DNA from 3 places in the Rhodoglobus sp. GW821-FHT12B09 genome. Region 1 is predicted to be linked to each of the others. Evidence: predicted binding sites of a transcription regulator. Region 1 holds the regulator's gene; each other region holds the start of a gene.
The links. Region 1 encodes HrcA, which represses chaperone genes, less so after heat shock. Its sites were predicted from a motif close to TTNGCACTCGNNNNNNNCGAGTGCNAA; they were not measured.

Region 1 (2,257 bases):
GATGACGCCGAACCACAGTGCGAGCGTCGCGAGCGGGGTCGGCCGGTCGCCCTCGTCGTCGTCCCTGTCGAGCACGGCGAGCAGCTCGCGCCGCCGGGCGGCCGCTCCCGAGCCCACGAACGGGATCGACAGCGGGTACCGCCACGACCCGGTGCGCCACATCCGGATGCCCGCCCACACGGCCACCACGGCTCCGACCGCCCACGGCACCGGGAGGAGCCACGCGAGCAGGCTCACGGCCCAGTACGCCCCCGCGCTGAAAGCGAGCGTGGAGAGCACGAAGTCGGCGATCACCGCGCCGACGAGAAGCACGCCCAGCGTGAGCTGCCAGTTGAGGGCGAGTCGCGCCTGCTCCGCGGTGCGCTCGTCGTTGTCACGGAGCAAGACGTACATCGCCGCCGCCGGTGCGGCGCCGAAGACACCGGCCGCGTGGGCCACGGTGCCGAGGATGCGCGACTCGCGCGCGGCCGACGGAGTCGCCTGGAGCGCGGGGTGGGCGAGGGCCATAGCGCACACCGTACCGGCGCGCGACCCGCTGGAGGGCGCGGCGGGGCGTGTCACGGTACAATTGGCAGTCAGTGTGAATGAGTGCTAATCCACGGGAGGCGGGTGTCGGCATGGTGTCAGAACGCGGTCTCGAAGTGCTCCGGGTGATCGTGCAGGACTATGTGGCCTCCCGAGAGCCCGTCGGCTCCAAGTCGATAGTCGACCGGCACTCCTTCGGCGTCTCGGCGGCCACGATCCGCAATGACATGGCGCTCCTCGAGGACGAGGAGCTCATCACCGCCCCGCACACCTCCTCCGGCCGCGTTCCGACCGACAAGGGCTACCGCGTCTTCGTCGACCAGCTCGCCGACCTGCGCCCCCTCAGCTCGGCGCAGCGCCAGGCCATCGAGTCGTTCCTCGGCCACTCGGCGGACCTCGACGACGTGCTCGCCCGCACCGTCCGGCTCCTCTCCCAGCTGACCCACCAGGTCGCGGTCGTGCAGTACCCCTCGCTGGCCACGTCGCGCGTGCGGCACATCGAGCTGGTCACACTCGCACCGACCCGGCTCATGACCGTGCTGATCACCGACTCCGGCCGCGTAGAGCAGCGCCAGTTCGACCTGGCGAGCCCGATCGACGACCAGCTCGCGGGCGAGCTGCGGACGAGGCTCAACTCCGCGCTCGGCGGGCTCGGCCTCTCCGATGCCGCGGCGAGGCTCGGCACCCTCACCGACGAGTTCGCGGCCGAGCGGCGACCGGTGGTCGCGCAGGTCGTGGCATCCCTCTCGGAGCAGGTTCTCGCGAACCGGCAGGACAAGCTGCTGCTCGCGGGCACCGCGAACCTCGCGCGCACGGAGGAGGACTTCACCGGCAGTATCTTCCCGGTGCTCGAGGCGATTGAGGAGCAGGTGACCCTCCTGCGCCTGTTCGGCGAGATGGAGATCGACCTCGGCGGCGTCTCGGCGCGCATCGGCAGGGAGAACGCGACGTTCGGCCTCGGTGAGACGTCTGTCGTCTCGAGCGGCTATTCGTCGTCGGGGGGAAGCGTGGCGCGACTCGGGGTGTTGGGCCCTACGCGCATGGACTATTCGAACAACATGGCCGCGGTGCGGGCGGTAGCGCGCTACCTCTCGCGACTGCTCGGCGAAGAATAAGCACTGAGGAATACGTAAAGAAGTGGCAGATCACTACGAGGCGCTCGGCATCGACCGGAGCGCCACACCCGACGAGATCAAGAAGGCGTACCGCAGACTCGCTCGCGAGCTCCACCCGGATGTGAACCCGAGTGCGGACGCGTCCGAGCGGTTCAAGGCCGTCACGCACGCGTACGACGTGCTGAGCGACCCGCAGCAGCGGCAGCAGTACGACCTGGGCCCGCAGCCCGGGTTCGGCGGCGGCGCGAACTTCGGCTTCGGCGACATCTTCGAGACGTTCTTCGGCGGCGGCGGGCGGCAGTCCGGGCCGAGGTCGCGCCGGGAGCGCGGGCAGGACGCCCTGGTGCGCGTCGAGCTCGACCTCGACGAGGTCATCTTCGGCACCAAGCGCGACCTCGAGGTCAACACCGCGGTGCTGTGCGAGACCTGCCAGGGCTCGTGCTGCGTGCCCGGCACCTCGCCCGTCATGTGCGACATCTGCCAGGGCACCGGCCAGATCCAGCGCACCATGCGCAGCCTGCTCGGCAACGTCATGACGTCGAACCCGTGCGGTACCTGCCGCGGGTACGGCACGATCATCCAGAACCCGTGCGTCACGTGCGCCGGGCAGGGCCGCG
Region 2 (2,257 bases), on a different contig from region 1:
AGCGCGGGACAGCGGATGCGCAGCGCCCGAGCCCTAGGATGGCAGCGGCGTCGGGAGGTCCATGGCTGCGCAGCAGGAGCGTGCGGGGGAACCGGACTCCGCCCTGCCCGAGCGCGACCGCCGCATCCTCGACTTCGAGCGCGAGTGGTGGCGCCACGCGGGCGCGAAGGAAGAGGCGATCCGCTCCCAGTTTTCTCTCCCGGCGGCCCGCTATTATCAACTGCTGAATGCCCTGATCGATACGCCCGAAGCCGTGCGGCACGATCCCATGCTGGTTCGGCGCCTGCAGCGCGCACGCGATGCGCGCACGAGTGCCAGGGCCGCGCGGACATTCACGACCCACGACCACGGTGGCACGGACCCCCACGACGAATCGAACGACTGAGCCATGGCCGCATATCCCAAAGACCGGTTCGACCAGCTTCCTGAGGACCTCAAGCGCATCGGCGCCCACCGCGGTCCCAAGAAGAAGGGCGGCGGCTGGATCGGATTCGCGTGGGCGCTGCTCGCGACCGGTGTGCTGATCTTCGGCGGCCTGTGGGGGCTCAGCAACGTCGTCGGCGTGGACGTCGGCCTGCCCATCTTCGAGCCTGCGCCCACCCCGACGCCGAGCCCCACCTCCACTCCGACGGCCGACCCGGTTCTCGACCCGACGACGATCGACCCGGCGCGCAAGATCAACATCACAGTTCTCAACGGAACCCCGACCGCGGGTCTGGAGAACACTGTGGGCGATGCGCTCGCCGCCGTCGGCTGGACGATCACGGCCCGCACTAACGCCGGCCAGAAGGACGTCGAGACGACCACCGTCTACTACAGCGACCCCGTCAATGAGGATGTCGCGCGGGGCGTCGTCGTGTCCCTCGGCAAGGGCCAGATCCGACTGGTCAGCCCCGACACCTTCCCCGGATCGGTCCTCACGGTCGTCATCGGCCTCGACTACCCCGGGGCCGCTACGGCACCGTAGAGCGCCCCAAATAGCGCGGGCGGTTCCGATTGTGTTACACGCGTGTTTAATCAGCCTCTGACCCCTTCTACAGGGTGTTTTCTCCCCGTTACTATCTGGCATTGGCCCGCCCGTCCGGCGCCGCCAGGAGCACAGCAGGGAGTAACACATGGCGAACGGAACCGTGAAGTGGTTCAACGCTGAGAAGGGCTACGGTTTCATCACCGTCGACGGCGGAGGGCAGGACGTCTTCGTCCACTACTCGGCGATCGACATGAGTGGGTACAAGGTTCTCGAAGAGGGCCAGCAGGTTGTATTCGAGGTCGGCACGGGGGCCAAGGGCCCCCAGGCCGAGGCGGTTCACCTGGCCTAGGTCTTCACCAGTTTCAGCACACGGATGCCGCTCACGCAGGTGGGCGGCATCCGCTGTTTCCGCACTCCGCACCTTTCTTGCACTCACCCTTGGCGAGTGCTAATTTAGCCCTTGGCACTCGCACGTTTCGAGTGCTAAAGAATTCGTCTGTACGACGTCCGGGAGGGACGAGAAACACACATGGCAAAGATCATTGCTTTCAACGAAGAGGCCCGTCGCGGCCTCGAGCGCGGCCTGAACATCCTGGCCGACGCGGTCAAGGTGACCCTCGGCCCGCGCGGCCGCAACGTCGTGCTCGAGAAGAAGTGGGGCGCGCCCACCATCACGAACGACGGTGTGTCGATCGCCAAGGAGATCGAGCTCGACGACCCGTACGAGAAGATCGGTGCCGAGCTCGTCAAGGAGGTCGCCAAGAAGACCGATGACGTCGCCGGTGACGGAACCACGACGTCGGTCGTGCTCGCCCAGGCGCTCGTGCGCGAGGGCCTGCGCAACGTCGCCGCCGGTGCGGACCCCATCAGCCTCAAGAAGGGCATCGAGAAGGCCACCGCGGCCGTCATCGAGGCCCTCATCGCGAGCGCCAAGGAGATCGAGACCAAGGAGGAGATCGCGGCCACCGCCTCCATCTCCGCCGGTGACCCCGAGATCGGCGCACTGATCGCCGAGGCGATCGACAAGGTCGGCAAGGAGGGCGTCGTCACCGTCGAGGAGTCGAACACCTTCGGCACCGAGCTCGAGCTCACCGAGGGCATGCGCTTCGACAAGGGCTTCCTCTCCGCGTACTTCGTCACGGACCAGGAGCGCCAGGAGGCGGTCTTCGAAGACCCGTACATCCTCATCGCGAACAGCAAGATCTCGAACATCAAGGACCTGCTGCCCATCGTCGACAAGGTGATCCAGAGCGGCAAGCAGCTGCTCATCATCGCCGAGGACGTCGA
Region 3 (2,257 bases), on a different contig from region 1:
ATCGTCTCCATGATCTCCCGGAGCCCCGAGATGGCGGATGCCGCGCGCGAGGCCCTCGTCGAGCCCCGCGCCGCGGCCAACCGCATCCTCTTCCAGCGCGCCGTCGACCGCGGGGAGATCCCGGCCGACAGCCCCATCGACCTCCTGTGCATGATCGGGCCGGCCATGGTCGCCTACCGCGTGCTGATGCTGCGCATCCCGGTCGACCGTGAGTACCTGATCTCGAACATCGACAACGTGATCCTGCCGGCGGCGGGCGTGCGGGTCACCGCGGGCTGAGTCGAATCGCGGCTGCTCCTCCTACCGCGTCGGCCCGTACGGCGACGGCGGGCACCGCGCGTCGATGAGCTCCCACTCCTCCGCCGACGGCGTGGGCGTCAGCTCGTCGTACGGACTCCACCAGGGCGTGCTCGGGATGTAGCCGTCATCGCGGTTCTCGACCGGGTAGCCCATCAGCTGCAGGCACGGAACCAGCCGGGTGTGCTGGTAGTTCCAGGCCCAGGCTCGCTCGTCCGCGGAGTACATGCCGGCGGCGGCGGGGTCGGAGAGGTCGTACGGGTACTGGAGGTTGCAGATGAAGAGGGCGCGATTCTGGCCGTCCGTCAGGCGGTCTCCGTCGGGACCGTCCCAGGAGCCATTCCTGGAGTTGTACGTCGCGGACCGCACGCCGGTCTTCTCGGTGAAGCACACGAGCGACTTGTCGACGCCGTCGGCGGGGTCGACGTACTCGATGGGCTCCGCCGTCGGCATCGGCGCGTCCCGCGGAGCGGTAAGGGTCCACCACAGCTTCAGGCCGTCCGCGACCCGCTGCTCGGCCTCCGCCTGCGTGAGGCCCTTCGGCGGGGTGTTCAGCGGCGGCGCTGTGCAGCCCGCGAGCGCGAGGACGACCAGGGCCGCGACGAGGATAGCTCGCATGGTTCGAGCCTATGTCGCGTGGGTTCTAGTCCAGCCGACACGTTCACGAGTAGGCGGGGTCGAGCTTCGAGTTCGCTGAAAACCTGTTGGCACTCGAAGGCGGAGAGTGCTAAAACGTTGTCGTGGAAATCCTCCACGTGATTCGAAAGGAGAAAGACAATGTCCAGTCCGTTTGATGTCCTCGCTCAATTCGACCGCCTCGCATCCGGCGCATTCGATACCGCTCGAGCTCCTCGGGTCATGCCGGTGGATCTGTTCCGAGATGGCGACCAGTACATCCTCAGCGCCGACCTGCCCGGCATTGATCCGGAGAGCGTCGACCTTGATGTCGACGGCCAGCTGCTGACGATTCGCGCTGAGCGGCACGCGCCGGCAAGCGAGGAGGTCAAGTGGCTCGCGCACGAGCGCCCTTACGGCAGCTACATGCGCCAGTTCACGCTCGGCGACGGTGTCGACGTCGAGCGGATCGCCGCGAACTACGAGCACGGAGTCCTGTCGGTCATCGTTCCGGTGGCCGAGCGGGCCAAGCCCAGGAAGATCGCGGTCGTCTCGCAGGCGCGCGCCAAGGAGGTGTCCGCATGACGCGACGCCCCAAGTACGCGCTCCCGCTGCCCAACGTCAAGGCGCGTCTCACGCCGGCGCTGAACCTCCGGCGGGGAACGGACTCCACGAATGTACGACGGCCCGGCTCGCAGTTCCTCGGCGGCCCGCCGCTGCGCGCAGCCTGAGGTCCATCTGATCGCCGCGGGTACGTATCGGCGAACACGGGTGATTCAGGCCCACGAGAGCGAGAGAGCCCCGGAGTCATGGAGACTCCGGGGCTTTCGTCCGGGGCAAGTGAGGGATTCGACTCCCCTACTGAGCCGCCAGAAAACCGCGCAGTCTCGCGGACCTGAGCAGTGTTGGGCAGGGCGCGATCTTCTGGACTGCTCAGCGGGGGCCCACGAGAGGCTTCTCGTCCTCCACTACCCACGGAAACAAGAAGTGCCCTCCCAAGAAAGACGGGAGGGCACTTCTAGTTTCCGTGGCAAGTGAGGGATTCGAACCCCCGAAGTTGAAAACGTCTGATTTACAGTCAGATCCCTTTGGCCGCTTGGGTAACTTGCCGGGGCGCTTCCGACCACATGTATTCACCTGACCGAACGCGCTGAACAAGGATACAAGGTTCGGAGCCGCGATGGTGACCAGTCGGCCGCGGATAGAATCGGGCAGTCGAGGAGGATCGTCATGCCGGGTATCAACGAGGTCGCCCAGCTCGCGGGCGTCTCCACGGCAACCGTCTCCCGGGCGCTGAGCGGCAACGGCCACGTGTCGGAGGCCACGCGCCAACGCGTGCACGCCG

Region 2: the regulator HrcA is predicted to act here: its motif matches at 1,431-1,457, upstream of groL (chaperonin GroEL).
Region 3: the regulator HrcA is predicted to act here: its motif matches at 1,002-1,028, upstream of AC1RTC_RS07185 (Hsp20/alpha crystallin family protein).

Annotation. Positions count from the first base shown of each region.
Region 1 covers NZ_JBXATB010000001.1:449,064-451,320, forward strand. Annotated here, with positions in the region: gene AC1RTC_RS02250 (magnetosome magnetite crystal formation protein family) at 1-507, opposite strand, end outside; gene hrcA (heat-inducible transcriptional repressor HrcA) at 618-1,640, shown strand; gene dnaJ (molecular chaperone DnaJ) at 1,663-2,257, shown strand, end outside.
Region 2 covers NZ_JBXATB010000006.1:145,892-148,148, reverse strand. Annotated here, with positions in the region: gene AC1RTC_RS12865 (DUF3263 domain-containing protein) at 62-385, shown strand; gene AC1RTC_RS12860 (LytR C-terminal domain-containing protein) at 389-967, shown strand; gene AC1RTC_RS12855 (cold-shock protein) at 1,116-1,319, shown strand; gene groL (chaperonin GroEL) at 1,500-2,257, shown strand, end outside.
Region 3 covers NZ_JBXATB010000003.1:22,247-24,503, forward strand. Annotated here, with positions in the region: gene AC1RTC_RS07175 (TetR/AcrR family transcriptional regulator) at 1-279, shown strand, start outside; gene AC1RTC_RS07180 (hypothetical protein) at 301-915, opposite strand; gene AC1RTC_RS07185 (Hsp20/alpha crystallin family protein) at 1,075-1,497, shown strand; gene AC1RTC_RS07190 (hypothetical protein) at 1,494-1,643, shown strand; tRNA gene AC1RTC_RS07195 (tRNA-Tyr) at 1,941-2,022, opposite strand; gene AC1RTC_RS07200 (LacI family DNA-binding transcriptional regulator) at 2,143-2,257, shown strand, end outside.